One region of the Neobacillus sp. SAB-20_R2A genome, then DNA from elsewhere that is predicted to be linked to it. Evidence: a T-box and tRNA genes for the amino acid it is inferred to sense, from the RefSeq annotation. Region 1 holds a T-box; the other holds one or more tRNA genes.
What was found. The T-box of region 1 lies ahead of metG (methionine--tRNA ligase). A T-box ahead of a tRNA ligase gene usually reads a tRNA of that ligase, here a tRNA-Met.
Positions count from the first base shown of each region.

Region 2: it has a tRNA-Met gene. The T-box ahead of metG (methionine--tRNA ligase) is inferred to sense a tRNA for this amino acid. The anticodon was not compared.

Region 1 covers NZ_CP145895.1:941,224-957,172, reverse strand. The annotation lists gene kynA (tryptophan 2,3-dioxygenase) at 1-147, shown strand, start outside; gene kynB (arylformamidase) at 186-812, shown strand; T-box leader at 1,379-1,651, shown strand; gene metG (methionine--tRNA ligase) at 1,711-3,345, shown strand; gene V5M37_RS04760 (undecaprenyldiphospho-muramoylpentapeptide beta-N-acetylglucosaminyltransferase) at 3,369-4,433, opposite strand; gene V5M37_RS04755 (YjcZ family sporulation protein) at 4,653-4,745, shown strand; gene V5M37_RS04750 (hypothetical protein) at 4,876-5,286, opposite strand; gene V5M37_RS04745 (cation:dicarboxylate symporter family transporter) at 6,011-7,258, opposite strand; gene V5M37_RS04740 (alpha/beta fold hydrolase) at 7,538-8,518, opposite strand; gene V5M37_RS04735 (alpha/beta hydrolase) at 8,669-9,448, shown strand; gene V5M37_RS04730 (YbaN family protein) at 9,448-9,867, shown strand; gene V5M37_RS04725 (MazG nucleotide pyrophosphohydrolase domain-containing protein) at 9,907-10,290, opposite strand; gene V5M37_RS04720 (NUDIX domain-containing protein) at 10,324-10,785, opposite strand; gene V5M37_RS04715 (pyridoxamine 5'-phosphate oxidase family protein) at 10,789-11,415, opposite strand; gene V5M37_RS04710 (LysR family transcriptional regulator) at 11,425-12,279, opposite strand; gene V5M37_RS04705 (cupin domain-containing protein) at 12,414-12,752, shown strand; gene V5M37_RS04700 (MBL fold metallo-hydrolase) at 12,788-13,540, opposite strand; gene V5M37_RS04695 (MBL fold metallo-hydrolase) at 13,562-14,356, opposite strand; gene V5M37_RS04690 (hypothetical protein) at 14,614-14,859, shown strand; gene V5M37_RS04685 (VOC family protein) at 14,904-15,269, opposite strand; gene V5M37_RS04680 (polysaccharide deacetylase family protein) at 15,292-15,949, opposite strand, start outside.
Region 2 covers NZ_CP145895.1:3,946,986-3,962,934, reverse strand. The annotation lists gene V5M37_RS19180 (ferric reductase-like transmembrane domain-containing protein) at 1-233, opposite strand, end outside; gene V5M37_RS19175 (FAD:protein FMN transferase) at 238-1,170, opposite strand; gene V5M37_RS19170 (hypothetical protein) at 1,145-1,393, opposite strand; gene V5M37_RS19165 (copper amine oxidase N-terminal domain-containing protein) at 1,410-2,048, opposite strand; gene mug (G/U mismatch-specific DNA glycosylase) at 2,165-2,671, shown strand; gene shc (squalene--hopene cyclase) at 2,703-4,550, opposite strand; gene V5M37_RS19150 (DUF2515 domain-containing protein) at 4,650-5,768, shown strand; gene V5M37_RS19145 (CBO0543 family protein) at 5,701-6,147, shown strand; gene V5M37_RS19140 (peptidylprolyl isomerase) at 6,347-6,787, shown strand; gene V5M37_RS19135 (divergent polysaccharide deacetylase family protein) at 6,890-7,675, shown strand; gene V5M37_RS19130 (exodeoxyribonuclease III) at 7,803-8,555, shown strand; gene V5M37_RS19125 (hypothetical protein) at 8,610-8,747, opposite strand; rRNA gene V5M37_RS19120 (16S ribosomal RNA) at 9,141-10,690, shown strand; rRNA gene V5M37_RS19115 (23S ribosomal RNA) at 10,896-13,830, shown strand; tRNA gene V5M37_RS19110 (tRNA-Leu) at 13,930-14,013, shown strand; tRNA gene V5M37_RS19105 (tRNA-Gly) at 14,030-14,104, shown strand; tRNA gene V5M37_RS19100 (tRNA-Leu) at 14,110-14,198, shown strand; tRNA gene V5M37_RS19095 (tRNA-Ala) at 14,299-14,374, shown strand; tRNA gene V5M37_RS19090 (tRNA-Met) at 14,393-14,466, shown strand; tRNA gene V5M37_RS19085 (tRNA-Tyr) at 14,491-14,575, shown strand; tRNA gene V5M37_RS19080 (tRNA-Trp) at 14,581-14,651, shown strand; tRNA gene V5M37_RS19075 (tRNA-Ile) at 14,667-14,740, shown strand; gene mutM (bifunctional DNA-formamidopyrimidine glycosylase/DNA-(apurinic or apyrimidinic site) lyase) at 14,848-15,657, shown strand; gene V5M37_RS19065 (helix-turn-helix transcriptional regulator) at 15,824-15,949, shown strand, end outside.

The DNA of each region.
Region 1 (15,949 bases):
CTTTGGCGGTTTCATCATATGACGACAGTGGAGAGAATTATTGGGCATAAGAAGGGAACTGGCGGATCCTCCGGTGTTCCCTATTTAAAAAAGGTCATTGACCATCAATTCTTTCCGGAGCTCTTGAGCCTCAGGACAAAGCTGTAATACACTTAGGCTATAAATGTGTTGGAGGCGGTATTTAAATGGATAAATGGATAGATATTTCGCAGCGGCTGGATAACAATATTACGGTTTGGCCGGGGGATACCCCTTTCTCTTATCGGGTGAGTTGGAGTATGGAAGAGAGCGGCTCATGCAATGTCGGCGAAATCACGATGAGTGCTCACACCGGCACCCATATTGATGCCCCCTACCATTTCGATAATGATGGAAAAAGGGTATTTGATTTGGATATAAATTTGTATATTGGTCCGGCGCGGGTTGTTCATTTGCCGAATGTGGCGAAAATAGGAGTTAAGGAGCTTAACGGTGTGGATTTGGAAGGGGTTGAGCGGCTTTTAATTCGGACTGATGCTTGGTCAGACCGTCGTGCGTTTCCTAGCTCAATTCCCCCAGTAGAGCCTGAGTTAGCGGCTTATCTTTCTGAACGGGGTGTACGGCTGCTTGGACTCGATTTGCCATCCGTGGATGAGTTGGATAGTAAAGAACTTTCCGCCCACCATGAGCTTACTCGCTGTGGGATTCATATTTTAGAGGGATTGGTCTTGGATGAGGTGGAGCCAGGGGATTATGAGTTGGCTGCATTGCCGCTGCCTTTGGTGGAGGCTGATGGGAGTCCGGTACGGGCTGTGATTCGGAAACTTCGATAGATTTTACCTATCTGGGTAAAGAGCTTTTCATTCATAGGGTATGGAATCTGGCTTTTTTCGGTAGTTCTGGTCTTATGAGGTTTTCATAAGACCATTTTCTATGCCTTTTTTACCTTTTCCGGTTTTATGAGGGTTTTCTTAAGACCACTTCTCTTCCTTTTCTTCACCCCCTTTGGCCTTATGAGGCTTTCATAAGACCTTTTCTCCTCCTTTTCTCTACCCTTTTTGGTCTTATGGGACTTTCATAAGACCATTTCTTCTCCTTTTCTCTACCCATTCTGGTCTTATGAAGCTTTCATAAGACCATTTCTCTTCCTTTTCTCTACCCATTCTGGTCTTATGAAGCTTTCATAAGACCATTTCTTCTCCTTTTCTCTACCCATTCTGGTCTTATGAAGCTTTCATAAGACCATTTCTTCTCCGGTTATTCACCTATTCTGGTCTTATAAGACTTTCAAAAGCCCCTTTGTCCTCCTTTCTTCACCAGTACTGGAAAAATTTGTATTTTTAAAAATAATCCATTGATTTTGTAAAATTTACCCTTTATAATAAATCCAATATATTCATCATAAGCGATGACGAGGAAAAGTAAAATGACGATACTTTCACCAGAGAGCTTCGGTAGCTGAAAAGAAGCAAAGTGACTCATTTGAACAATGGCCTCTGAGCTCCGTTCTGAACGTTACACCCTGTAACTAGTAGGCTGCGGCGAGAGTTGGTACTCGTTATCAAAACCACAGTATCGAACATCAATGTTCCGTACTTGCAGAGACTGATTGCGTGAGCAATTAGTAAATTAAGGTGGTACCACGGGATATTAATACAACCCCGTCCTTATCTATTTTCAATGGATAAGGACGGGGTTTTTTGTTTTTTCAAAAAAGGAGGGTATTGAGAAATGAATGTATTTATTGGAGGGGCTTGGCCGTATGCGAATGGATCGCTGCATCTCGGTCATATCGCAAGCCTGTTGCCAGGCGATATTTTGGCCCGTTATTATCGGCAAAGAGGAGAAAATGTATTGTACGTTTCGGGAAGTGACTGCAACGGGACGCCGATTGCCATCCGCGCCAAACAGGAAGGTGTCTCCCCTAAGGAAATTGCCGACCGCTACCACAACGAGTTCGACGACAATTTTAAAAGGCTGGGATTTTCATACGATTGTTACACGAGAACAGATTCAGAGCATCACCATAAAACGGTACAGCAAATTTTCTTGGACCTCATCAACAACGGCTATATTTATAAAAAAGAAATCGAGCAAACGTATTGTGAATCCTGCGAGCAGTTTCTTCCCGACCGATACGTCGAGGGGATTTGTCCCAACTGCGGTCAGCCATCACGCGGCGACCAATGTGATTATTGCTCCACCATTCTGGACCCAATCGACCTATTAGAGAAAAAGTGCAAGCTATGCGGGAATACTCCGGCTATTAGGCAAACAGAGCACTTCTATTTTTCATTAAAGAATTTCAAAGAACCGCTCACAAACTTGGTTTCCAGAGCTAAAGAGAATGCTGCCTGGCGGGAAAATGCTATCCATTTAACTGAAAGATACATCAACGAAGGCTTACAGGACCGGGCTGTCTCTAGAGATTTACCAGTGGGAATCAGCGTTCCTATAAAAGGCTATGAAGAGAAAAAAATCTATGTTTGGATTGAAGCAGTATCGGGGTATTACTCCGCCAGCAAAAAATGGGCCTTAGATTCCGGAAAAAATGATTCAAAATTTTGGGGTGAGGACGCCGTTTCTTATTATGTGCACGGAAAAGACAATATTCCTTTTCATAGTATCATTTGGCCAGCGATTTTACTCGGCATTCAAAACAAAAAGCTGCCAGACCATATTGTTTCGAATGAATATTTAACACTTGAAAAGAAAAAGATTTCGACCAGCCGCAATTGGGCTGTGTGGGTACCGGATACCTTGGAAAAATATCATCCCGATTCGATTCGCTATTTTTTAACGATTAATGCACCTGAGAATCGAGATACTGATTTTTCTTGGAGGGAATTTATTTATAGCCACAACTCGGAGTTGCTTGGCGGATATGGTAATTTGGTCAATAGGACGTTGAAGTTTATTAGTAAATATTACGAAGGACAAGTACCGACTGGCTCGATTGATCCTAGTATTTACGCAAAAATCCAAAATGGCTACCAGTCCGTCGGCAAGCATATTAAAAACGGACATTTTAAACAGGCATTAGAAGAGGTTTTCAATCTGGTGCGCTTTGCTAACAAGTATTTTGACGAACAAAAGCCATGGAAACAAATCGACGAAGATAAAAGTGAGTGTGACGAAACGATTTTTAATTGCACGATTATCATACTCAATCTAGCGCAATTATTGGCACCGGTTTTGCCTTTTTCCAGCAAAGAGGTCAATCAGATGTTTGGACGGTCCGAGTTTACATGGAAACCTATTGACTCTGTCCCGGACAAAATTATCGAAGTAAAGCCTTTATTCGACCGAATTGACGTGAAAGCCATTGACAAGGAATTAGAAAAATTAAATACCCAATCCAATTAAAAAAGCTAGCCTGGGCTAGCTTTTTATCTATATTTATTGATTTCCGTCACCAGCGTCTGCAGTGCTTCTCCTTGCTGGGATTGCTTCATCGTCATGTGGATTTCCCCGCTCTTTTGGTCAAGCGTTTCTAAATGTTTCAGAAGTGATTCACTGGTTAGTTGTTCTTCTTCAAGAGTGAGTGAAAATCCTTTTTCCGCAAAAGCTTTTGCGTTTAAAATTTGGTCGCCCCTGCTTTGCTGCAGTCCCAGTGGAATAATCAGCATCGGGATTCCTAAGGCCAAAAATTCAAAAATGGCATTGGATCCGCCACGAGTGATGACAAGATCGGTAGCCGCTAAAACGTCGGCGAGTTCCTCGTGCATGTACTCGAATTGTCTATATCCAGAAATACCTTCCAGGCTTGGGTCGAGATTGTTTTTTCCGCACAAATGAGCAATTTGGTACTTGGCTGTCAGTTGTTTTAGAGAACCTCTCACTACCTCATTAATCTTCCGTGCCCCCAAGCTTCCGCCCATGATGGTCAGTATCGGCCGGCCGCTATGGAACCCCAGGAACCTTCGCCCCTTTTCCTCCGAGCCTTGCAGAATTTCCTTCCTGATTGGAGAGCCGATCGCCTTCACTTTGCTTTTTGGAAAATATTTTTCGGTCTCTTCAAAGGATGTAAAGATTTTGTCTGCGAATCGTTGCGAAATCTTATTCGCCAGACCTGGGGTCATATCACTTTCGTGAATAAATATTGGGATTTTTAAAGACCTGGCCGCGATAATGACCGGTACAGATACAAATCCGCCTTTTGAAAAGACCAAATCAGGCTTTAATTTCTTTAAAATTCTTCGTGCATCCAGGCAGCCCTTCAACACCCTGAAAATATCCTTAACATTTTCAAGATCGATGTACCTTCTTAACTTCCCGCTGCTGATGCCATGATACGGAACCGCAATTTTTTTAATTAATTCCTTTTCGATGCCTTTCTTTGAACCAATATATTGGATATCCCAGTCATTCCGAATTTCACTGATGATGGCCAGATTCGGGGTCACATGACCAGCAGATCCGCCTCCTGTAAAAACAATCGTCTTTTTCGCCATTATTGCCTCCTGCATACATTCGCATAATAGCTTAATTATATGTAATAAGTGAAGGCAATACCATCACTATAGGGAAAAATGCAGGGAAAATTTAAAGAGAAAGCAGCCTCCAGAAAGCATGCAATTAATTTTTTAAGTATAATTTCCATACTTGTCCATTTCAAAAAACATCATCAATGAATAGATTATAGTATCCCATGAAAAAGGGAGGTGAGTTGTATGTACGGCGGTGGCTATGGCAACAGCTTCGTGTTGATTGTCGTTCTATTCATCTTGTTAATCATTGTTGGTACAAGCTTCGGCAGATACTAATCCTTATTTAAGACAACCCTCCTAAAACCTCCAACCGTTTTGAAGCGTGGCAGCCACCACGCTTCTTTTTTCATTTTATTAGAATAAGGAAGAAAAAGACCAAACCTGAGATTTGGTCTTTTTTACGGTTTTAAGCCACTTTAATTGCTTTGCCAAACGGCACTCTAGGAAGGAATACACCTGGTACGAGCCAAAACATTTCATAATCAAGCTTTTCTAAGTCCTCAGAAAAAAAGCCGGTAACATCGGTAATATAAAACAGCGTATCAATTTGTTCTTCCTTTGCCCACTCAAGAACTAATGTATAGGAGGATTTCCCGTGAGAATACCATTTAATGGTGTCACTTTTTATCGGAGAAATGCTCCTTATTTTAAAATCTGCTTGAACCAAAATAGTATCGGGTTTTACTGTTTCAAACAGTTTGACTATGTTATTGATGAGAATCGTTGGGGCATCATTACTGGAAGTGTCCACTGCCAAGGCCACCTTTTTATCCTGACGTTCCTGAATCATCGAAAGAATCCGCTTATGCCATTTCACACCGTTTCCCCCTTTGCAATATTCAAGCGACCGCTATTATTTTCGGTAAGAAAGAAGCGGTTTATGATTGGATAAATGCGCCAGAAAAATGCTGTAACGAATGTATTTCATGGGGAAAATTATGCTTATTAAAATAAATTTTTTACGGTTTATCTAAGTGGTTTAAGGGTGAGAATACTTCATGTTTAAAAAGAAAATTTGAAAGGATCAATCGCTTGATTCAATCCGCCGCTCACCACACGTGAAAGCAGTTTTAAGCTTCATAAAATCATACATAAGAGCTGCCTTTCTCCCTTTATCCGTATACCTGTTTCTTTTTTGTTTCAGGCAGGCCATAAACTCAAAATCGCATTGGCATGGGTCGATTCCTTTGCTTAAACAAAAGTCATGCCGCTGACAGCATTCATCAACATCATTAATCGGGGCTCCCGGCCCGCTGCAGCCTGGTCCTCACCAGCGATAGCCAGGGAATACGCAAAAGCGAAATGGGTTTCGGTATTCGCGGTTATGCACTTGTTCCACCTCCCTTAAGGTTGTCCTTATACTACTAAAATATGTACAACCTATCGTAAGGGAATTGGCGCATTTACTATTTTAAATTACTAAATAAAGCGGGACCCGTCTCAGAATCCTGTGAATAAGACCTACCTTTTCTAAATTCGCCACAATAAAAAAAGGTGCCTGACACCCTCAGGGTCAGACACCTGCTATCTGCTATTTATTACTATGCTGCTAATTCTTTTGGCTCTTCGTCTATCTTATGACCTTCCCATCTAGAGATGACGATCGCTGCTAATGAGTTACCCACAATATTGACGCAGGTCCGCGCCATGTCAAGGATACGGTCGATTCCGGCGATGAAGGCAAGGCCTTCTACTGGGATACCTACGGTTCCCAAAGTGGCAAGAAGAACAACGAATGATACACCTGGAACTCCGGCAATCCCTTTAGAGGTAATCATCAATACAAGCACCAACGTAATTTGGTGGCCGATGCTCATATGGATTCCGTACATTTGTGCAATAAACAATGCCGCAATAGCCTGGTACAAGGTAGAACCATCGAGATTAAAAGAATAGCCCGTTGGTATAACAAAGGAGGTAATCGCCTTTGGACAGCCGAGTTTCTCCATTTTTTCCATAATTTTTGGAAGAACCGTTTCCGAGCTTGCTGTAGAATAACCTAATAATAGTTCGTCTTTCAAATATTTCAATAGCTTAAAGATATTAAAACCGACTAATTTGGCTGTTAATCCTAAGACCACTAAAATAAAGAACGCCATGGCACCGTACACAACGATGACCAATTTTCCTAAAGGAATTAGCGAAGATAACCCAAATTTTGAAACCGTTACACCAATTAAGGCAAATACACCTATTGGAGCAACCTTCATAATTTGATTGGTCACATAGAACATAGCATCAGCTGTTCCCTTGAAGAAATTGATTATCGGGGTTCCTTTTTCCCCAATAGCGGCAACGCCCAATCCGAACATGACGGAGAAGAAGATGATCGCTAACATATCACCGTTCGCTAATGACTGCATGATATTGGTCGGAACAATATTGACAAAGGTATCAGCCATTGAATGGGTTTCTGTTGTTTTGGCAGTTTCCACATACGTGTTAATGTCCGTTTTCGTTAAGTGAGAACGGTCAACGCCAGTCCCTGGATGGAAGATGTTACCGGCCAAAAGACCAACAACAATGGCAATTGTCGTAATGATTTCAAAATATAGCAGCGTTTTGCCGCCGAGTTTCCCTAGAGATTTCATATCACCGGTACCGGCAACCCCTACTATGATACTCGAAACCACAATTGGTACGACAATCATTTTAATTAACCGAATAAAAACGTTTCCAATTGGCTGTAAATAATCTGCAATATGCGGGTTTCCATAGAAAATGGCACCAACAATAATACCAAGCACTAAACCAATGAAGATTTGCCAAGCCAAGCTGATTCTTTTCATAACATGCACCTCTCTTGTTGTAATGTTTAAATTGCATAGAGGAATTATTAATTTTACCTCTTTTCTTTCAAAAAACAAATGAAGATAATCACATTTTGTCGCCTACTATAATTTTATTTATAAATCGCATTCAAATCAATGGCAAAGAAATACCATTTTCAAGTAATTCATTAGGACTATTTTAAAAATAAAATTATTTTGAAATATTAAATAATTATGTATATCGAACCATAACGAAAAAGAACCCTGTTTCCAGAGTTCTATGCTGCTTATTATTGCCTAAATATTCGTCAGCCTTTGTTTAATCTTTATACATTCGTGATAAAATTTTTCAGGTTCCTCAAAGTTCAATAGATGGGCTGATTTTTCAAACCAAACCAATTCCTTATGCGGGCATTGCATAACATCAAAGTATTGTTTGGCCAGAGCGGAAGGTGTTTGATAATCCTGCCTTCCAGCAAAAATGTAAACCGGCACCTCAAGCTTTACTGCATTCGTTATGAAATCTATCGCCAAAAGCTCTTCCCACATGTTCTCCAAACAAAATCTTCCTGCCTTTATGTAGGAGAACCAGTCCTTCAGCGTGTATTCATTGGCGAACAGCATGTTAGAATAAATCAAATTAAATTCATTGACCCCGATATAGGAACCGCCAAACTTTGTCAGCCATTTCCTTTGGGCGTTCAAATAATCCATGTCAGCTGGATTATAGTCTAGCGCCTCTAGTTCCTTTAAGGCTTTTTCATTTTTAAGGTCACGGGCCTTGTTCAACGTGTATTCATATGACAGTCTTTCCCCGGTGCGCATGTCTACCACCTGGCCAATGCCTATGTAGCTAGAGATATATTGTGGGCATTTTTGTACAGCCAAAATCCCCAGGACTGATCCCCACGAATGTCCAACGAGAATCAGCTTTTCCTTTTTGAAACGCTTGAGGAGATATTCGATCACTTGAATGGTGTCATTTAAAATGTTTTCAATGGTTAGGTCTTCTTTTCGAATGTCAGCAGAGTAGGACAAGCCTGCCCCTCTTTGGTCCCAGTTGACGATTAGGAATTCCTTTTCGAGATCCTTTTGAAATTTCGGGGCAAATCCGATTTGTGCTGTACCCGGTCCGCCGTGCAAAAACAGCATAATCGGCTGGCTAACATCTTCCCCTCTGAATAGCACCCATTGCTTCCGGCCGCCAATCATGACTTCTTCCAATGCCGCAATGGATTCAGTTTTGCTTTCTATCTTTTTCGTTTTTCTCGTGAGCATTCCGTACCACTCCAATAGTTTGGATTTTTTACCATATCCAACCATATTATAAAGGCTGGAGTCCTCTTTTTATATAAAAATTTTAAGAAAAAATTGTCGGTTTATGATAAATTTAAGTTTAGGAGATTTCGAGATTGGAAGTGATCCATTATGTTGGAAAAATTCACCCTTTATATGACTTCGTTTCAGCAGGATAGAATGATTCGCGTTTATTTGCCTGAATCCTATCAGAGCGGGCAGAAGCGATATCCCGTTCTCTATATGCACGACGGGCAAAATGTGTTTGAAGATGAAGGTGCGATTAAAGGCACTTCATTAGGATTGAAAAAGTATTTAGAGGAATCTGGTCTTGAAATTATCGTTGTCGGGATTGATTTGAATACCGAGGGAGAGGGTCGGATAGACGAATACTGCCCTTGGAAGCAAGGAAAGTTAAGTGAGGAAATATTAGGTTATGCTAGTCCTTCAGGAGGAAAGGGCGAGGACTATTTAGATTTTATCGTTCATGAGTTAAAGCCTTTTATTGACCGAAAATATCGGACACTTGAGAATGAAACGGCGATGGCTGGGATTTCATTAGGTGCGATTATTTCCACTTATGCCGCCTGCTGTTATCCGCAGATTTTTAGAAAAGTGGCCGTCCTTTCACCGGGCTATTATCGGAATCAAGAAGCGTTGGAGGATTTTATTAGACAGAGTGATTTGGCGGGTGTGGAGAAATTTTATATGGATATCGGGACGAAGGAAGTTCCGGATGACCCAGAAGCAAGCAAACTGTTCTTTGACCTCGCTAGACAGGCCTATGACATTATAAGCAGCCAAATAGCCGATACCCGCTTTGTGAGCGTGGAAGCTGGCGAACACCATTATCGTTTTTTCCGGGAGAGAATGCCGGAGATTCTGGCTTACCTATTTTCTGATAGGGTATAATGAAGGAAAAACTAAGTTTAGGTTCGAGGACAATGATTAGTCAAAACCGTATTATTAAGTTTATTTTCATAGTGATTGGCTTTATTTCGCTTGGCTTGGGGATTATTGGGATTGTTTTACCTGTTGTGCCAACGACACCTTTGCTGCTCTTGGCATCCTTTTGCTTCATGAAAGGTTCGGAACGGTTTGAGCGCTGGTTTAAAGGGACAAACCTCTATAAGCGCCATTTGGAAAGCTTCGTCCGGGAACGTTCGATGACTTTAAGGCAGAAGCTGTCGATATTGTTGTTTGCGGATGCAATGATTGCGATTCCTTTTTTCCTTCATCCAAGCTATATCGTGAAAAGCGTGCTGCTGTTAATTGTCATTTATAAGTATTATTATTTTATTTTTAAAATAAAAACCGTTCGGTCAGATTAAGGATTAGACGAAGAAAGACAGGAATGCGCTTCCTGTCTTTTATTTTTTTACCGGTGCGACATCCTTATTACGCCGGTTCTTGACCTCTTCCATTTTGGCGTAAAAGGTTTCCTCAAGGTCGAGGCCAAAATAATTATAAAGTTTAAGCATGTAGGCGAGGCAGTCAGCTAATTCCTTGCCGATGTCTTCTTTTACAAGATCCTTAGACATTTCGAAGGCCTTCCCTTCCTCCATACCTTCATGGACTAGAGTCCTTGTCATGTTAAAAGCCTTTCTCAGTTCCTCTGCAACCTCCGCCACTTCTGTTGTCAGCAGCATGTAGTTATTTAAAAGGGAAGCCCGGGCTTCCTCAAAGCTTTCATTGCTGATTTCCCAGTTCATTTCTTTATGGAATTGTTTGGCGAATTCCTGGATTTCCTTCATGGGTGTCCCTCCAATTATGTTTTTCTGCTGTCTTTAAAAAGAGGCAATTCCTTTATGTACATTTTGGGCAAATTGAATGAAATAGGCGATATTTCCGTCTCCGGCCATTTTGGGGTTAGAGGCGTCCAGCAAATGGTCGTCCTCAATATGCAGCCATTCCAGTGTGCCTTCATCCATTGTTCTCTTTATGGGGTAAGAATCAATGTTCCGGTTCAATTGGAAATAGTAGACGGATAGTCTTACACCCGACTTGAATTCGAGCGTGGTTAAGTGATTGGATGTCTGAATATCAGACTGTTTTAAACCCGTTTCTTCCTGGAGTTCCCGAAACATGGCATGCTGCGGCTCCTCGCCAATTTCTATTTTTCCACCTACACCATTGTAGAGATACTGGTAAGGCGGCTTGTTTCTTTTTAACATTAAGACACGATCCATTGTGTGATTAAATGCAAAGCCGACTACGTAATGCTTCATCTTAATAACTTCCTTTGACATCAATTAATACATCCTCTTAGTATAGCTCTCCTCAAGACTTTTTTGAATGGTATCGACGCTGGAATCGGGGAGCTTTGCGTGGGCAAAAAGGATCTTAGCTGCAGATGGAAGTAGTTCTTTTTCAAGCCAGGACTCTGTCTCCCATAAGCCTGAACGTCTCAAGGCTTTTGCGCAGTGAATAAAACACTCTTCCACGTCCACTCCAATCCCTAAAAGCGGCTTCCGCCCGCCGACTGCCATCTTTTCAAGCAACTCGTCATCTCTGATTATACAAGCTTTCCCATTGACCCTCAGTGTCTCTCCCAACCCCGGTATGAAAAACTGCAGTCCAACTCTGGGATTGGATAAAATATTACGCAATGAATCTACCCTTTTGTTGCCTGGGCGCTCCGGTATAATGAACTGTTTTTCATTTAGGACATAGACAAACCCGGGCCGGTCTCCACGTGGGGAAACATCACAAAACCCCTGCTTGTCAGCAGTAGCCATAACCAAAAATGGCGATTTTGAAAGAAATTCCACGCAATGATAGTCTAGATGGTGAATGACCTTTTTGGAAGCCAGTTCACTCGGTGTTCCCAGTAATGACCGCAGTTCTGCCTCAGTTTCTATAATATCTTTAAACAAAATTTCATCCCCTTAACGTTTTTTAAAAAATGGATATAATGCTTTTCCAGTTGTGATCGAATTTGCAATCAGCGAAATTGTCCGTTTGGCTAAAGAGTGGTTTAAGGGTATGGCTTTAACAAATGAGTTTCCAAGATTCTTGATACTCATTTCAGGTACCACGGTAATCCCAGACCCGGCCGCAACGTATCCGATTAAAAAATCACCAAAATCTATCTCTCTTATAATCTTAAGCTCCTTCTCCTGTTCATGGAACATCCTGCTGACACTTTCCCTAATCGTGCAAAACGGAGGATACAATACAAACTCTTCGTCACTAATCTCTTCAATTTGAACAGACTGTTTGCCAGAAAGTTGATGAGATGTGCGGAGGATCGCATATAAGGGCTCTTCAAAAATTTCCTTTTGCCAATACGTTTTATTGACCGGCATTTCTTCAATGATGGCGGCATCGATTTCGCCATTTTTTAGGAGTTCAAATACTTCTTGAGAGGCATTCTTTATAACAACCTCCACGTGAATCCCATTCTCCTTCAATTTTAAGATTCGGGAAGGGATATAATTGCCGGCCAAACTTGGCAAGGTTCCAATTCTATAGCTTCCTATTTCCTTCAAACTGTTAAGATCATTTTGAAGAATCGATAGATCACCAAGAATTTGCGGCAGCCTTTTGTAGACTAACTCTCCTGCCTCGGTAAGAACGACTCCTGATGTGGACCGCACTAATAATGGCGCATCAAAGAAATCTTCTAATTTCCGAATTTGCTTGCTTAATGCTGGCTGCGATATATTAAGACGCTCACTTGCCTTGGAAAGACTTTTTTGATTGACCGTTTCTACAAAACTTCGAAAGTAATCAATATTCATATAGCGCTCATCCTTTTTTAAAGCCATTTTGAACATTTTACCATTTTAGATAAACATCGGAAATTAGCAAACTATCTTTGGGGCGATAGGTAGTATAATGTTTGTACAAGTCATAGTGAATGGAGGTAGAAAATATGAAACGAAGCAAAGCTAACGCGGAACACTACATTTGGGGACAACAATGTGACGGCTGGCATTTGGTGAAGGATGCAAATTTGAGTATTATTCATGAACGCATGCCTCCCAATACTGCTGAAGAAAGACATTACCATGTCCAGGCTCGGCAATTCTTCTTCATTTTGTCCGGAACCGCCACCCTTGAAGTTGATGGAAAACGAGTGATTCTCAAACAAATGGAAGGCTACGAGGTGCCGCCAATGGCGCCTCATCAAATTTTCAACGAGACAGACAATGACATTGAATTTCTAGTCACTTCCCAGCCCAATAGCCGAGGAGACAGAATTTCATTGTAAAAAAAGTCACGAGTGAGTTACTCGTGACTTCACCTTTAAAACTCAAAAATTTCTCCGTTTGACGGGATCGTGACATTACGCAAGCCATTTTTTGCAATATATCCCCTCAACTCTTCCCTGCTCAACAGGCAATGATTCCATGACTCCATGTGAACTACAATAATTTTAGAGGATGGGGCCTCTTCACTTACTCTTTCAATATCCTTGATTCCCATAGTAATCGGATCACCTGTTAAAAACTGCGCTTCCCCGCCATTTAAAATGATGATTTCAGGCGAGTGCTCCGATATGGCAACCTCGACTTCATCGCACCAAATGGTGTCCCCGGCAATATACAGGGAAGGTTCTCCCGCAGACTCCATCATAAACCCGGACACAGGTCCCATCTGCTTGCCTAATTCACCAGAACCGTGCTGCCCTCCCGTTCTAGTAAAGTGGATCCCGTTCCAGTTCTCTTCTTCCTTAATTTTTGTAACGTGGGAAAAACCAAGCCCAAGCAGTTTGTCTTCATCCTCAGGCTGGCAAAAAATCTTTAAATCCTTTGGTATGGTTTTGATTGCGGCATCATCAAAGTGGTCGCGATGGGAGTGGGTTAAAATGACCGCGTCAATGTCATGGAGGATGGTTTCAATAGGAAGCGGCAATTCCACTAAGGGATTCCTGAACTTATTGGCCGCATTCCCTACCGGATCCATCTCTCCTTTAGAACTGAACATCGGGTCCACTAAGAAATGATATTGATTCATGCTGATTTTAACTGTCGCGTGTCTGATTAATTGAATTTTCATAGATATCGCTCCTGTTTGTTTTTATTTGGCAGATTGTTTAATCGTGTCTCCAAGAAAAAGCTGTTCATTTGGACGTAAAATTTTTATATTAACATCTAGTTCATTGCCTCGTTGTATTAACCTTTCCTCCACATTTTCTGCTTCGATATAAAATGGTGGATTATTAAACGTTCCATAGTGAATCGGAACCAGATATTTTGCATTTAGTATTTTCGCTGCTTCAACTGCCTCCTCAGGCGTCAAACAGGCTGGCAAACTGCTTTGTGCGCTCAAACCGGCAACATGGAGGATGGGGCCGTTTACCGGAAGACATGCTGCATGGATTGGCCCATACTGCTGCTCCATCCGCCACCAAAACCCCTGCCACTGGGTATCGCCGCAGTGGACAAGCGAATAGGCGCCATCATTTACAACCCATGCAACCTGCGGAGAGCCAAATCCATCAACTGAATAGAAGGCAGAAATCTTTACATGATTTACGATAAAATCCTCATTTGGACTGACTCCGATTACATTTTTAAATCCACATTTAGCGGCATAGCTCTCAGATTCCTTTGGAAGATAAAGTGGAACATCTTCACCAAAGTGATCCAAGACTGATTGATAATCAAAATGGTCCGGATGGAAATGGGTAACCAAAATTGCATCGGGCCTCTTGATAGTCCCAAGCGAAACTAAAGGCTCTAAAGGTTCTCCTAATTTAGCGGCGAGCGGCCGGTCTTGCCCCTTAATCGGCGCCCCTAGCGGATCAATTAGGATTGAAGTTTCATTTGATTCCAGTACTACAGTTGCCCATGACAGTTTTTTTAATTCCATAAAAGTAACCCCCTAAAACTTTGTTATCTCTATGTTACACCGTTCCATTGACTGGAAGAAAATACAAATCTGTTATAGGGTTATAACTTTTGATTATCACGGAATGTACGGATAAATTTCCTTTTTTACATGGGAAGTTACTGTTAGACAAGGCGAAGATGATTCTATTATTAGTGTGCTTGATACTCCTTGAGATAGAATCTTTTTTGTCTGCTTGGAACAAAATGATAGGTAAGGTTTTCTTAGGAGGCATCAATTTGAAAAAAGCCATTTTATTATTAATTGCTATTATCATGATTTGGTTTTTCCTGTTCGGAATACGGCTGATTGGATATTTTTCGTCTATTAATGAAAAAGGTCTGCGCGCCACAGAATGCGGAACAAATGGATGCAGTGACACTATCTTGCTATTAAGCACAATCTGGACATTTTCTTTCTTCATCGTCATTCCCCTCATCCTTCCAATTGCTATTGTCGTTTATTGGAGGATGAAAAAACAATAAAAAATGCTTTACCCGCTTATGTAGGTAAAGCATTTTTTAAATCTTTATTTCTGATAGTTCAGCAGCCAGCCAATTCCAAATCGGTCGACCAGATTGGCATGCAGCGCACCCCAGAACGTTTCTTGTAAAGCAAAGGTAACTCTTCCTTCGCTGCTAAGCGAATCATAGACTCTGGTAATTTCCTCTTCACTCTCACACTCCAACGTGATTCTCACGTTATCCCCTGCATGGACTTTGCTAAAGGTGTCAGAGAAGTGGATGATGCTATCACCTAAATGAAGCTCAGCGTGAAGACACTTGCCATCTTCTGTTTGCTGAATGTTTTTAATGTCCCCTCCAAACAAACCTTGATAATACTCCACTACGTTCAGGCAATTATCAATAAAAACATATGGATTTGCACTTTTCAAAACAAATTCCTCCCTAAGAATATTACTTTCTTGCAGATTCTTGCAGCTCATTTACGGTAACAAATTTATAGCCTTTTTCGGTTAAGGATTGCAAGATTCCCTCAACTGCCTTCAGCTCTTCTGCGGACCCGCTGTACCAAGGGTGCAGCAGGATAATGGACCCAGGTTCTATGTTCTTCCTAACATACTCCACTTTGTCGGTTGCGGATGAATAATAGCTGTCCGGCTCCAGGTTCCAGGTAATCGTATCTCTATTATGTTTGCTTAAATAATAGGGTAATCCGACAAGCTTCTTTCCGTTCGGCGGCCGCACATCAATTTCACCTTTATACCCTGCTTCTCGTATTAACCGATCGGTTGTTTCGATTTCCTTTTTAATATAAGATGGTGATTTAAAAATCATTCGCTGATGGGAATATGTATGGTTTCCAAGCTGGTGTCCGGCCGCTGCTAATCCTTTCGCTTCCTCAAGATTTTTCTCAATATCGCTGCCGATTAGGAAAAAGGTTGCCTTCGCGTTGTATTTCTTCAATAACGGCAGAAGCTCCGGTATATTTTTCGAAGGGCCATCGTCAAATGTCAATGCCACGAGTTTCTGATTTGTATCTACCTTATAGGTTAGGTCCCCAAATACCTGGTAGGTTCGTGAATTCATTAATTTATAGGTGCCTAGCAATAGT
Region 2 (15,949 bases), 2.9 Mb from region 1:
GGAATGGAATACGGAACATATTGATCGCGCCAAATTAACATGAGATGAAAAACAATCGTCAACAAACCATACCAGCCGCTGATTTGATGAAGGGAAAGAAGATATGCTTTCTTTTTCTTCATCACCATAAAGGAACTGACCAACCCGATTGCAAGGGAAATGGTCATGAAAAAATAGGCCAAAAAACCAGAGCTGCGAATCAATGTCCAAATCGAAATATAGTCGTTTATCAAGTTATCACCTTCCTTTAAAGGTAGTAATCGTTTCATCTTCATGAGCGAGAAGCACTGAATAGTGGGGGTTAATACCCGCTAATGCCTTCATTAATGTGCTATCTTTTTCCATAAAGCAAAGCTTAGCCATTACCTCTGCGTCCTGGCAGTTTTCTGTAATGACAGTTGCTTGAAGGATTTCTGATTTAACTGGCAGACCTGTTTTCCCGTTTAATAGGTGGTGTTTTATCTCCTTCTCCTGTACCCAACTGCGATAGACGATATTAGAGGTAGCAATGCTTCCGTTTTTTAATGGAATGTTAGCCATTTCTTGATTTTCTTTAAAAGGGTGGGCTACACCGATTTTCCATTCCTTCTTTCCATCGGACCAGCATGTAATATCGCCGCCGCCGTCAACAATCCCTGACTTGGCCCCACCGATATTTTTTAGCCATCGTGCTGCAGCTTGGGCGGCATAGCCTTTACCAATACCTCCTAAATCTATTTGATTTTCACTTTGTTTTTTTATCGTAAAGGTCTCAAAGGTGAAAACATATGGCGTGTGTTCTTCAGTACAATTGACGGGCACTTCGTTCCCAACTTTCAAACTAGACTGGAATGGAAAGGAGTTTGTATAGCCGTGGTATTGCATCTGGGCAAGTAAATAGGGTGAGAAGTATCCTTTCGTCTTCTTGCGATATTGTTCTGCCTGATAGAGTACGTCAAAGAGCGGAGGGGAGACCTTAGCGGTTTCTCCCGGCGCCAACCTATTCAATAATCCGAGTTCATTGTTGGGATTAAAACGAGACCATTCCTTTTCAACATACCGAATCCATCCGGTCATAATCTCCTTCCAATTTGAAATGTCAGTATTGGAGATGGCAATATAAAATGACGTGTTCATTGCCTCTAGGACCAAAAAATCAAAATCATCATGATCTTCGGGTTTGGTGGTCACTTTGTCTTACACCTCCCGAGACAGATTCTCCGTTTATGACAAAGTTAGACCAATCAAGTTTGGCATATTCCCTTTCTTCCTTGCTCATTGATTTTGTTAGAGACAGGTCATTCACAACAGACCCCTCATTTCCCGGATTTGTCCCAATTTGTGTGATGACAAAAGCTGTAAGAGCGGTTCCAGTTACGCCTAGCAGCCATTTTGATTTTGTTGATTTTGCCATTTTCCTCACCTTTCCTTTATAGTGGTTTTAAAGTGAATGCTGAATTTGTTTCATCCCACGAGACGCGAAAGCCCAACCCGTTTGCTGCTACTGAGATTGGAAAGAAAACGGAATTTTCCATATAGACAGCTTTTGTCGGCATTGGAGTTTTCAGTTGATTTTCATAGATTGCATTCGAGCCTGCTCGAACAATTAATTCTTTATCACCCTTTGTGAGGATACAAATTCTACTCTTAGGGTAAAAAACTGCTTCTGCTCCAACAGTATCAGAAAATGCCTTTGCAGAAATAAGCAGTTGCCCATTCTGAGGAATGACATAAAGGCGAGATTCTTGGTTACCATTGTTGACTGCCATTTCGGATGGAGTATCTACTGGTAAAACGTTATTGGCATTAGTTCGTGGTTCACGTGTCCAAATATTCCAAAATTCTTGTGATTGGGCTTGCGTGACGGGACTTTGGACCTGATTTTCCCACCCCTCGAAGTCGTCACCATGATCTTCCATTTCAGAGTCCTCTTCATCATCTTCATCGTAAGACTGAAAATACTCACGCTTCCCATCATCGTCATCATCCGCTATAACAGCAGTTGTTCCAATTGAGAAAATCACAAATAAGCTGGCAAGTACGGTAAATAATTTTTTCTGTTTCGTCATCAATCGGACACCTCCATTAATCTTATTAACTGAAGTTTAGCCCCTTTGTCTGAAAGGAATCTGAAAAGACTATGCTAAAATAAAAAAAGTTCAGTTTATAAGAAAGGGCTATGACCATGAAACCAGTTAGAGATCGAATAAAGGAAAATTTAGCTGTTTTATTCGTCGGCTTTAATCCCGGGGTCCGCTCAAGTGAAACAGGCCATCATTTTGCAGGTCCAAGCAACCGTTTTTGGAAAATCCTTCATGAATCAGGGTTGACACCAAGAAAATTAGACCCATCGGAAGGTGATTTATTGCTGGAATTAGGAATGGGGATTACAAATATAGTGGCAAGGCCCACAAAAGCGGCCGCTGAAATCACGAAGGAAGAATTCAAAGAAGGCAGGGACATTTTAAAACAAAAGATTGAAAGACTGAAGCCTCAAATAGTTTGTTATGTAGGAAAAGGCGTATATCTGGAATACAGCGGCCGGAAAACAGCCCCATGGGGGATACAGGAGGAGGCCATTGTGCCGGGGTCGGTTGACTTTGTTGCCCCGAACACAAGCGGATTGGTCAGAATGAAGCTCGAAGAGATGGTGGAGATTTATCGGGAGCTTGCCAGGTTAGTCGTAAAATAAAACGACGGCTCAAGGAGTCCGTCGATTCTTATTATTGGTATTTTTTTTGATAGTGGGTTAGGGCGATAAGCGGGAAGATGTACCGGTAGCTGTGGTAATGGATATAGAAGGCACCGCCCATTCCCTGTCCTTTTGGATACTCTGTTGTCCAGTCGTCTTTATCTAACGATTCTAATAGATGGGCAATCCCTTTTTGAATCACGGGAGTCGGTTTATCGGCAAGTGTAATCAAGGCATCAAGTGCCCATGCGGTATGGGTAAGAGTACTGGACCGGAGCGGAATGTAGGTCTTTTGGTAATCGCTGTGACAGGACTCTCCCCACCCGCCATCCGGATTTTGAATGTTTTTTAACCAGTCCGCTGCTTTTTGAATACGTTGGTCCCTTTCTGGTATGTCAACTGCCAGTAATCCGGTAATAGCTGCCCAGGTTCCGTACATATAGCAAATTCCCCAGCGGCCATACCAGGAGCCGTCTCGCTTTTGGTCTTTCCAAAGCCAGTTGATGCCTTTTTTTATGACAGTATGGTTTTTGGGCAAATTTGTATAATTACCAAAGAACTCTAATGTTCTTCCAGTGAGATCGGCACATGTCGGGTCCTTTAGCAAAAACTCGCCTTTTTCTAGCGGCAATAATTTCAACCAATTTGAATCGGCTTTTCTCTCAAAGGCTGGCCAGCCGCCGTCATCATTTTGCATCGACAAGGTCCAGCTGATTCCTCTCTCCCAAGCCGCTTTTTCAGAGGAGGCAATTCTTGAAAGTGACCTAAGGGAGGCGGTCGTGTCATCCACATCGGGCAGGATTGTATTTATATTCGAAAAGCCCCAGCCTCCAGGTAAGCTGTTGGGATTATGAATCACCCAATCGCCAAATTTATGCTGCTGGCGAGTTAAAAGGTAACGATTTGCTTCTGCAACCATGGTGTCTTCCGGAGATAATCCAGCTGATTGCAAGGCAAAGCTTATTAAGGATGTATTCCAAACAGTTGCTGTTGTGTATTGCATATGGGGAAAACCGTTTATTTCACATTTCATGGACTTTAGTCCCTCAATCGCTTTGGTAATAACCGAGTCCGTTTTTTTATAGCCAAGTGAGAGCAGGGCAAAAATCATTAAGAAGGTACTGCTGTAGTAACTTAAAAATGTTCCATCCGGTTCAATCCTGTCCAGCATATATTTCTTTGCTCGTTCAAATGCTAAGTTTCTGAGCTCTTCCGGGATGCCAATTAAATTCTCCACTCCATCTTCAATCAAGGATAACAACGAGCGCCATTCATCCGAACGAATCCATTGTTCGTCTGCCTCCCGGTGGATGTGCAGGTCGGTTAAGTCGGGAGCATTTTTAGCTTTTATCGATAACTTCTTGGAGGCAAGAATCATTATTGGTGTCAAATTAGCCCGCCCAAACACAGAAAAGGAATAGAAATTGATCGGGAAGTTAGTCGGCAAAAGAATAACTTCAATCGGCAGTGGTGAAAACGAAGGCCACCTGTATTGGCCAGTTAGGGCTAGCATGATTTTCGTATACGTACTAACCTCTTTTAGACCGCCATGGGCTAAAATAAATTTCTTTGCCGCCTGTAAATTCTTGTCTTTTTTTGAGTAATATCCGGAGAAAAGGAGGGCATAGTACGCCTCCAGTGTAGATGATACATTTCCATTTCCCTCATCATAAAAAAGCTTCCAAGCCCCGTTTTTTTCCTGCTTACTTAAAATCCGCCTGCAAAGACCTTCGATTAATTCTTCATCATGTATCTCCAATGTGCGTAATAAAATGATGGTAAAAGCATCTGTTGAAATTCCTGTATCAAAAGGATAATCCCAGGAGCCGTCGGGAGATTGGTCTTTTCTAAGCCTGTCAATAATCCAATCGATACCCATTTGTATATCCACCAGCAGGTCACTCCTTTCTTAGGCAAAACTCCTTAGGCTATACATATTCCTATTGTGCAAGGACCATTCGTATTGGGGGTATTTGCCTTGTTTTTTTGGAGGAATCGTGACAAACCGCCGCTAGAAATCATCCGGGCAGAATTAAGAAAAAAAAATAAAGGGGCAGCTGTGGTCCAGATCCCGTTAACAGGGAGAGATCAAGTTCTTTTAGAAAATATAAAAAAGGTAACAGCAAAACATAACATTAATAATGTCACAAGGACAAAAGCCTACCTTGATTTCTATCTCCAGTACCCAGATATCCAATGGGCATTTTTGGGTCATATGGTTTCACGAAACGGTGGGTACAACATGACCGATTTAAAAGGGGAATTTTTAACGAAACTGCTATCAAAAAAAGAAAGAGATTCGTTTTTTTCTTTTTTGGAGAGAGGTAATTGGCTGATTTTCCAGGATGTTTATCCGCAATTTCTGCTTTATGAGGAAAGTCTGCGCAGGGGTAAACCAATGTTTTATATGCTTTCGCATTTAAATGTTTCGACCTTTATGGAAACGATTTGGAATTACTTTTGGGAGAATCATGACCGCTATATTCATTGTATTGCAATGGTCATTAACGAACAGAGTTACTTGGAAAAAAGGGTGGTTCAAAATCTGGTTTACCAGAAAGAGGTATTAAATAAGTTTGAATTTATTCTACAGGACGTGCTTTCCTTCAACCATATTCTATTTCCTTATGGAGATGGCGGGCTGAAGGGCCAGACGCTTCATCAATTTGAATCCCTGCATGAACGGATTTTACTTGGGAAAAGGTTATATTCCGTTCTTTTTAAAAATAAAGATTTTCATATACAAGCTTTGGAATGGGCAAAATTGCATCCGCATACTGGATCGCGAAAGGATTATTGGCCGCATCTTTTTAATAATGTGAATGAGGGGACACCCGGTATAGCTTATCCGCTGCGCCTGAAATCCTGCAGGCTTAGGAAGGGAGCAAGAAGATTTTACAGCCCGAATCTTGAAAATGCTTGGAAAAATGTCATCCAGACGGAAGCGGAGCCTGGGGATTGGTTTGAAGACTGGCGTGTGGCGGATTATTTAGTGGACGATATGGAAATGATGGACGGAGAGATAAGAGATGAATACTGTAAAACACTTGAACGGCTCGAAATCGCAGCTCTTGCCAAAAAGACGATTAACTTTTAAGCATGTGTTGGCTGGCGGGGTGCTCGGCTCATTAATAGGGACTTATTTGGATCTTTATTTTGTAGGTAAGGGAATGTATGAGTTTACGTTTCGCCCGCTAGCGGACGTTTTTTCCATAAATATCGCGTTTACGCTTGTGGTGCTTCCGATATTTATGGCCGTTTTTTTATATGTGATTGCTGGTTTGAATAAATGGGGGAGGATGGGTGTAATCCTGTTTGCCAGTTTATTGATACCCATTCTAGAAAAATTAGCTGAGGTTCTTGGCTTGTTTAAGCATGCGGTGGAGTGGAAGCACATTTACACTTTTTTTGGGTATCTTTTATTTTTATCAGCGGTAACGATGTTTTTTCAATGGCTGGAAAAAGAAAAAAAATAAAAAAGCCGAGACAAAGTCTCGGCTGCCCCTTCCGTCCGTACAGTGGTTAAGTGTCCCGCAACAAGCGAATGTTCGGAAGGGGTAAAATTATTTTAACACACTTCTGTAAAAAATATAAATGGGCAAATGTGCCAATACTTTCTTTTCTTTGATGAAAAGTGTATGATTAAGATGATTTTTTACATAAGGAGTGTTATATATGGCTAAAAAAGGATACATATTGATGGAAAATGGCGCGAAAATCGAGTTTGATTTATTTCAAAACGAAGCGCCGGGGACAGTTGAAAACTTTGAGAAACTGGCGAACTCAGGTTTTTACAATGGAGTTATTTTTCACCGAGTAATTCCGGGCTTCGTATCTCAGGGGGGTGACCCTACAGGAACAGGAATGGGTGGTCCCGGCTACACTATAAAGTGTGAAACGGAAGGCAATCCACATAAGCATGTACCTGGTTCACTTTCCATGGCTCATGCGGGAAGAGACACTGGCGGCAGCCAATTCTTTATCGTTCATGAATCACAGCCGCACCTAAATGGTGTCCATACTGTTTTTGGGCAAGTAACTTCTGATCTTGAGGCCGTAAGATCAATGAGAAACGGTGACACCATGAAAGAAGTACGCGTTTTTGATGAAGAATAATTTTTTACGGGAGAGCTGATTTTTAGCTCTCTTTTTCTTTGGACTAATAAAGTGTAACAAGGGGAAAATATCTTTAATAACTCAGATACGGGGGTCTTTATATTGAAGAAATTCGTGGTTTTTCTCCTTTTACTATTGGTTCTTCCTATTAATACAAAAGTGATTGCAAAGGAATCAGAGGCAAAAAACCTTAAAGCGGCCATTATTATTGATGACTTTGGGGGCTGTGTCAAAGGGGCGAGTGACTTTCTAGAAGGAGATGTACCTATTACAGCTGCGGTCATGCCTTTTACCGACAACTCGAAAAAACACGCGCAATTGGCTCATAAAAATGGCTTTGAAGTCATGATTCATTTGCCGATGGAGCCTAAAAGAGGGAAACGATCATGGCTTGGACCTAAACCCATTACCGCGGACCTATCCCCAAAGCAAGTAAGAGAACGTGTTTTAGAGGCTGTTAAGAGCGTTCCGTATGCTGTCGGACTTAATAATCACATGGGCTCGCTGGCTGTGGAGAATGAAAATATTGTCCGCGCAATTGTCGAGGTAGCGAAGGAAAAAAATCTATATATCGTTGACAGCGGCACTAGCAGCAAATCGAAATTCCCTAAGATTGCAGCCGAAATGGGTGTTCCTTTATTAAAGAATGATGTCTTTCTGGATGATATTACATCCCCCGCACATGTCCGAAAACAGATGAACCTGCTGGCAAAAAAGACAGAGATAAAAAGAAAGGCTATTGCAATTGGCCATGTTGGAGTGACTGGGAAAGTCTGCTCGAATGGAATTTTGCAGTCGATGGACGAATTTAATAAGAAGAATATCAAAATTGTTCCTGTATCACAGCTTTTTGACTATCAATTAATTGAAAAGAAATTTATCCCCTAATAAAGGCAGCGATTCGTTGCCTTTTTCCATTTATTTTCTGAACAAAATCCTTTCCGTGTGTCACCTAAAGCTGATACAATGACCTTTATTAAATAGAATAAGAGTCATAAGGGAGTAGGATCATTAAATGAAACTAGTTTCATGGAATGTGAACGGTCTTAGAGCTTGTGTGAAAAAAGGCTTTTTGGAATATTTTAATGAGGTTGATGCGGATATCTTTTGTATTCAGGAAACGAAATTGCAAGAAGGGCAAATTAGTCTGGAGTTAGACGGCTATCATCAATACTGGAACTATGCCGTTAAGAAAGGTTATTCAGGTACGGCTGTTTTTACAAAAGCTGAACCGTTATCAGTTAAATATGGAGTGGGACAGGAAGATGATGAAAATGAAGGTCGAATTCTTACATTAGAATTCCCTGATTTTTTCTTGGTCAATGTATATACACCAAACTCCCAGAGAGACTTAGCAAGGCTAGGGTACCGTTTGGAATGGGAGGTGCGGATTCTTCAGCATCTGCAAGAGCTGGATAAGATAAAGCCTGTTGTCTTTTGCGGCGATTTAAATGTTGCCCACATGGAAATTGATTTAAGGAATCCGAAATCAAATGTAGGGAATTCAGGTTTTACAGACGAAGAACGTGCTAAAATGTCAACACTTCTGGAGGCAGGATTTGTCGACAGCTTCCGACATTTCTATCCGGATAAAGAGGGAGCTTATACGTGGTGGTCATACATGAATAAAGTTCGAGAAAGAAATATCGGATGGCGGATTGACTACTTCATCGTCTCGCAAACTTTAGGTGAGCGTTTAAAAAATGCTGATATTCACGCTCATGTTATGGGTAGTGATCATTGTCCTGTAGTGCTGGAAATACATTAAGGATTAAGGTTAAAAAAACCCTTTGTCATGGTTTGGCAAAGGGTTTTTTTAACCTTAAATTTCATTAAGAGGTGTTCCCAGTTCGTCAAATTCAGGATTCTTATCTGAATCGGTTGAATTGCCTAGTTGTTCTTGAGCGCTTGAGTCGACGAAATCTGTATCATTTTCTTTTTTCATTGGATTGAAATTCATATTAACAGCCCCTTCCTAGAGAAAAATTACTTAAGTATTTTTTCCCAAGCAGAAGAAAACTAAACGTTTTTAAAAATAAAAATTACTATTTGAAATGAACTTTTATCATAGTTAAAAATAGCAGTTGACGAACATTCATTTGAGTAGTAATATAAACATTGTCGCTGATGCGAGATAGTTGGAAGAAAAGTTCTGTTTCATAAATTATCTTGATGAAGGTTGACAAAGAGAAGGCATTATGTTAATATAACAAATGTCGCTAATTGATAGATTAGTAGATAGTTCTTTGAAAACTAAACAAACAAAAACGTCAACAAACAATAATTATCATGTTTCTTCTACTAAATAGAAAACATGAGCCAACGTAACATTTTTGAGCTAATCAACTCAACTTTATTGGAGAGTTTGATCCTGGCTCAGGACGAACGCTGGCGGCGTGCCTAATACATGCAAGTCGAGCGAATCACTGGGAGCTTGCTCCTGGTGGTTAGCGGCGGACGGGTGAGTAACACGTGGGCAACCTGCCTGTAAGACTGGGATAACTTCGGGAAACCGGAGCTAATACCGGATAATTTCTTCCCTCACATGAGGGAAGGTTGAAAGTCGGTTTCGGCTGACACTTACAGATGGGCCCGCGGCGCATTAGCTAGTTGGTGAGGTAACGGCTCACCAAGGCGACGATGCGTAGCCGACCTGAGAGGGTGATCGGCCACACTGGGACTGAGACACGGCCCAGACTCCTACGGGAGGCAGCAGTAGGGAATCTTCCACAATGGACGAAAGTCTGATGGAGCAACGCCGCGTGAGCGATGAAGGCCTTCGGGTCGTAAAGCTCTGTTGTCAGGGAAGAACAAGTATCGGAGTAACTGCCGGTACCTTGACGGTACCTGACCAGAAAGCCACGGCTAACTACGTGCCAGCAGCCGCGGTAATACGTAGGTGGCAAGCGTTGTCCGGAATTATTGGGCGTAAAGCGCGCGCAGGCGGTCCTTTAAGTCTGATGTGAAAGCCCACGGCTCAACCGTGGAGGGTCATTGGAAACTGGGGGACTTGAGTGCAGAAGAGGAAAGCGGAATTCCACGTGTAGCGGTGAAATGCGTAGAGATGTGGAGGAACACCAGTGGCGAAGGCGGCTTTCTGGTCTGTAACTGACGCTGAGGCGCGAAAGCGTGGGGAGCAAACAGGATTAGATACCCTGGTAGTCCACGCCGTAAACGATGAGTGCTAAGTGTTAGAGGGTTTCCGCCCTTTAGTGCTGCAGCTAACGCATTAAGCACTCCGCCTGGGGAGTACGGCCGCAAGGCTGAAACTCAAAGGAATTGACGGGGGCCCGCACAAGCGGTGGAGCATGTGGTTTAATTCGAAGCAACGCGAAGAACCTTACCAGGTCTTGACATCCTCTGACACTCCTAGAGATAGGAATTTCCCCTTCGGGGGACAGAGTGACAGGTGGTGCATGGTTGTCGTCAGCTCGTGTCGTGAGATGTTGGGTTAAGTCCCGCAACGAGCGCAACCCTTGATCTTAGTTGCCAGCATTCAGTTGGGCACTCTAAGGTGACTGCCGGTGACAAACCGGAGGAAGGTGGGGATGACGTCAAATCATCATGCCCCTTATGACCTGGGCTACACACGTGCTACAATGGATGGTACAAAGGGCAGCGAAGCCGCGAGGTGGAGCCAATCCCATAAAACCATTCTCAGTTCGGATTGCAGGCTGCAACTCGCCTGCATGAAGCCGGAATCGCTAGTAATCGCGGATCAGCATGCCGCGGTGAATACGTTCCCGGGCCTTGTACACACCGCCCGTCACACCACGAGAGTTTGTAACACCCGAAGTCGGTGGGGTAACCGTAAGGAGCCAGCCGCCTAAGGTGGGACAGATGATTGGGGTGAAGTCGTAACAAGGTAGCCGTATCGGAAGGTGCGGCTGGATCACCTCCTTTCTAAGGATAATGCAGTCCTTATGGACTGATAAGATGTTGACTGTTTTCTGTTTGTTTAGTTTTGAGGGAATTATTTCTCTCAAAGCTTTTTTTATTCGTTCTTTGAAAACTAGATAATCGTAAAAGAAGAAGTAACCAAGTAAGAACCGAGTAATCGCCATTTTAGTTTTTCTCTCTTATTTTTAAGAGTAAGTAAAACCTTTTAGGTTAAGTTAGAAAGGGCGCACGGTGAATGCCTTGGCACTAGGAGCCGATGAAGGACGGGACTAACACCGATATGCTTCGGGGAGCTGTAAGTAAGCGCCGATCCGGAGATTTCCGAATGGGGAAACCCACTGTTCGTAATGGAGCAGTATCTTTACCTGAATACATAGGGTATTGAAGGCAGACCCGGGGAACTGAAACATCTAAGTACCCGGAGGAAGAGAAAGCAAACGCGATTCCCTGAGTAGCGGCGAGCGAAACGGGAACAGCCCAAACCGAAAGGCTTGCCTTTCGGGGTTGTAGGACACTCAACATGGAGTTACAAAGGAACGGGGTAGATGAAGCGGTCTGGAAAGGCCGGCCATAGAAGGTAAAAGCCCTGTAGTTGAAACTTCGTTCCCTCCTGAGTGGATCCTGAGTACGGCCGGACACGTGAAATCCGGTCGGAAGCAGGGAGGACCATCTCCCAAGGCTAAATACTCCCTAGTGACCGATAGTGAACCAGTACCGTGAGGGAAAGGTGAAAAGCACCCCGGAAGGGGAGTGAAAGAGATCCTGAAACCGTGTGCCTACAAGTAGTCAGAGCCCGTTCATGGGTGATGGCGTGCCTTTTGTAGAATGAACCGGCGAGTTACGATTGCATGCGAGGTTAAGTTGAAGAGACGGAGCCGCAGCGAAAGCGAGTCTGAATAGGGCGAATTAGTATGTAGTCGTAGACCCGAAACCAGGTGATCTACCCATGTCCAGGGTGAAGTCCAGGTAACACTGGATGGAGGCCCGAACCCACGCACGTTGAAAAGTGCGGGGATGAGGTGTGGGTAGCGGAGAAATTCCAATCGAACTTGGAGATAGCTGGTTCTCTCCGAAATAGCTTTAGGGCTAGCCTCACGTAGTTAGAGTCTTGGAGGTAGAGCACTGTTTGGACTAGGGGCCCTCATCGGGTTACCGAATTCAGACAAACTCCGAATGCCAATGACTTATCCGTGGGAGTCAGACTGCGAGTGATAAGATCCGTAGTCAAAAGGGAAACAGCCCAGACCACCAGCTAAGGTCCCAAAGTATACGTTAAGTGGAAAAGGATGTGGAGTTGCTTAGACAACCAGGATGTTGGCTTAGAAGCAGCCACCATTTAAAGAGTGCGTAATAGCTCACTGGTCGAGTGACTCTGCGCCGAAAATGTACCGGGGCTAAACGTATCACCGAAGCTGTGGGTGGACACCTTGTGGTGTCCGCGGTAGGAGAGCGTTCTAAGGGCGTTGAAGCTAGACCGTAAGGACTGGTGGAGCGCTTAGAAGTGAGAATGCCGGTATGAGTAGCGAAAGATGAGTGAGAATCTCATCCACCGTATGCCTAAGGTTTCCTGAGGAAGGCTCGTCCGCTCAGGGTTAGTCGGGACCTAAGCCGAGGCCGAAAGGCGTAGGCGATGGACAACAGGTTGATATTCCTGTACCACCTCTTTATCGTTTGAGTGATGGGGGGACGCAGGAGGATAGGGTAAGCGCACTGCTGGATATGTGCGTGCAAGCAGTTAGGCTGGCAAGTAGGAAAATCCGCTTGCCATAAGGCTGAGCTGTGATGCCGAGGGAATTATAGTACCGAAGTTCCTGATTCCACACTGCCAAGAAAAGCCTCTAGCGAGATAAAAGGTGCCCGTACCGCAAACCGACACAGGTAGGCGAGGAGAGAATCCTAAGGTGAGCGAGAGAACTCTCGTTAAGGAACTCGGCAAAATGACCCCGTAACTTCGGGAGAAGGGGTGCTTTTTGGGGTGAATAGCCCCGAAGAGCCGCAGTGAATAGGCCCAGGCGACTGTTTAGCAAAAACACAGGTCTCTGCAAAGCCGCAAGGCGAAGTATAGGGGCTGACGCCTGCCCGGTGCTGGAAGGTTAAGAGGAGGGGTTAGCGCAAGCGAAGCTCTGAATCGAAGCCCCAGTAAACGGCGGCCGTAACTATAACGGTCCTAAGGTAGCGAAATTCCTTGTCGGGTAAGTTCCGACCCGCACGAAAGGCGTAACGATCTGGGCACTGTCTCAACGAGAGACTCGGTGAAATTATAGTACCTGTGAAGATGCAGGTTACCCGCGACAGGACGGAAAGACCCCATGGAGCTTTACTGTAGCCTGATATTGAATTTTGGTACAGCTTGTACAGGATAGGTAGGAGCCTGAGAAACCGGAGCGCCAGCTTCGGTGGAGGCGTCGGTGGGATACTACCCTGGCTGTATTGAAATTCTAACCCGCACCCCTCATCGGGGTGGGAGACAGTGTCAGGTGGGCAGTTTGACTGGGGCGGTCGCCTCCTAAAGTGTAACGGAGGCGCCCAAAGGTTCCCTCAGAATGGTTGGAAATCATTCGCAGAGTGTAAAGGCACAAGGGAGCTTGACTGCGAGACCTACAAGTCGAGCAGGGACGAAAGTCGGGCTTAGTGATCCGGTGGTTCCGCATGGAAGGGCCATCGCTCAACGGATAAAAGCTACCCTGGGGATAACAGGCTTATCTCCCCCAAGAGTCCACATCGACGGGGAGGTTTGGCACCTCGATGTCGGCTCATCGCATCCTGGGGCTGTAGTCGGTCCCAAGGGTTGGGCTGTTCGCCCATTAAAGCGGTACGCGAGCTGGGTTCAGAACGTCGTGAGACAGTTCGGTCCCTATCCGTCGTGGGCGCAGGAAATTTGAGAGGAGCTGTCCTTAGTACGAGAGGACCGGGATGGACGCACCGCTGGTGTACCAGTTGTCTTGCCAAAGGCATCGCTGGGTAGCTATGTGCGGACGGGATAAGTGCTGAAAGCATCTAAGCATGAAGCCCCCCTCGAGATGAGATTTCCCATAGCGTCAAGCTAGTAAGATCCCTGAAAGATGATCAGGTTGATAGGTCAGAGGTGGAAGCGCGGTGACGTGTGGAGCTGACTGATACTAATCGATCGAGGACTTAACCAAGTCATTTAAAATGTAACAAGGCGAACTCGTTTTTACTAAACTTCTTCTGTATTATCTAGTTTTGAGGGAATGAAATCCCAATATGCAATATTATATATTGCGGGTGTGGCGGAATCGGCAGACGCGCTAGATTCAGGTTCTAGTGGTAGTAATACCGTATGGGTTCAAGTCCCTTCACCCGCATCAAAGAGATCAAAATGCGGAAGTAGTTCAGTGGTAGAACACCACCTTGCCAAGGTGGGGGTCGCGGGTTCGAATCCCGTCTTCCGCTCCAAACGTGCCGGGGTGGCGGAACTGGCAGACGCACAGGACTTAAAATCCTGCGGTAGGTGACTACCGTACCGGTTCGATTCCGGTCCTCGGCACCATTATTTCTCTAACGGGAAATAGCTTTAGCTTGATTGAGTACTACGTTCGGGACGAAGGGTCGATCACTTCAGATTCTGTTTTCCTGATTATTATATGTATGGGGCCTTAGCTCAGCTGGGAGAGCGCCTGCTTTGCACGCAGGAGGTCAGCGGTTCGATCCCGCTAGGCTCCACCATTTTTATATTATACTTTTGGCGGTGTAGCTCAGCTGGCTAGAGCGTACGGTTCATACCCGTAAGGTCGGGGGTTCGATCCCCTCCGCCGCTATTATTTTTTTTGCAATTATATAATGGAGGGGTAGCGAAGTGGCTAAACGCGGCGGACTGTAAATCCGCTCCCTCAGGGTTCGGCGGTTCGAATCCGTCCCCCTCCACCATTTATAGGGGCATAGTTTAAAGGTAGAACTAAGGTCTCCAAAACCTTCAGTGTGGGTTCGATTCCTACTGCCCCTGTTTCAATTACATCATGGGCCTATAGCTCAGCTGGTTAGAGCGCACGCCTGATAAGCGTGAGGTCGATGGTTCAAGTCCATTTAGGCCCACTTCAATAGAGTAACTGTTTAAAACCGAGTCGATATGATTCGGTTTTTTTATTTGATTTTACCCGTTTTGGATAGCATAAAGGAAAAGAGTTTTGGAGGAAGACATTATGCCTGAACTGCCGGAAATGGAAAACTATAAGATTCTTTTAAGCCAAATGATTGCAGGTAAAACTATTACCGATGTCCAAGTTAACCGTGAAAAATCAATAAATGTGAATCCCGAACTTTTTAAAAGATCCGTACTTAATCAAAAAATAACCACCATCAATCGAAGGGGGAAACACCTTCTTTTTCAACTCCAAAATGGGCAGGTTCTGTTATTGCATCTAATGCTCGGGGGATGGATGTTTTATGGACAGGAAGCAGATAAACCTAAACGAACGATACAGGTTCAGCTTTCTTTCGGAAATGAACATTTATACTTTATTGGTCTGCGTCTGGGATATCTTCATTTATATTCCCATCAGGAAGCAGAAGAAAAACTTTCCCATCTAGGGCCGGAACCACTGAACAGCAGTTTTACACTAGATGAATTTATTAAACGAATTGGCAGCAAGCATGGCCGTTTGAAGACGACACTTTTGGATCAGGAGTTTATTGCAGGAATTGGCAATTGCTATTCTGCTGAAATCTGCTTTGATGCAGAAATTTTACCAACCAAAGACATTGATGACATTAATCCACCTAGCCGTTCACAATTGTTTCAATCGATGAAAAAAATTCTCCAGGTGGCCATTCAGAATGGAGGTTACATGGAAAATCCGATTTTCAAGGGTGATAAAAAAACGGGCGGTTTTAATCCACTATGCCAAGTATACGATCGCGAGGGAGAGAAATGCCGACGTTGCGGGGCAACAATCAAAATGGAAACAATCTCTTCCCGAAAAACTTTTTATTGTCCAGATTGTCAAAAGTAGTACTGTATCCTGCCGATTTCCGGCGGGTTTTTTTATTAAATGAAAAAATTAGCCAATTTGTCAAAATTATTGTTTCCGAATTTGTTTAAATGTACTATACTATATACAAATAAGTATAGCACATTTAAATATATATAACATATTTATTGTGAATAAGGTGGTGCTAATGATTAAACTCACCAAGCGTCAGGATGAAATTCTGCAGATTGTAAAGGAAAATGGCCCGATAACCGGTAAAGAAATTGCAGAGAAGCTTTCTGTTACTAGAGCGGCATTAAGACCGGACCTTGCA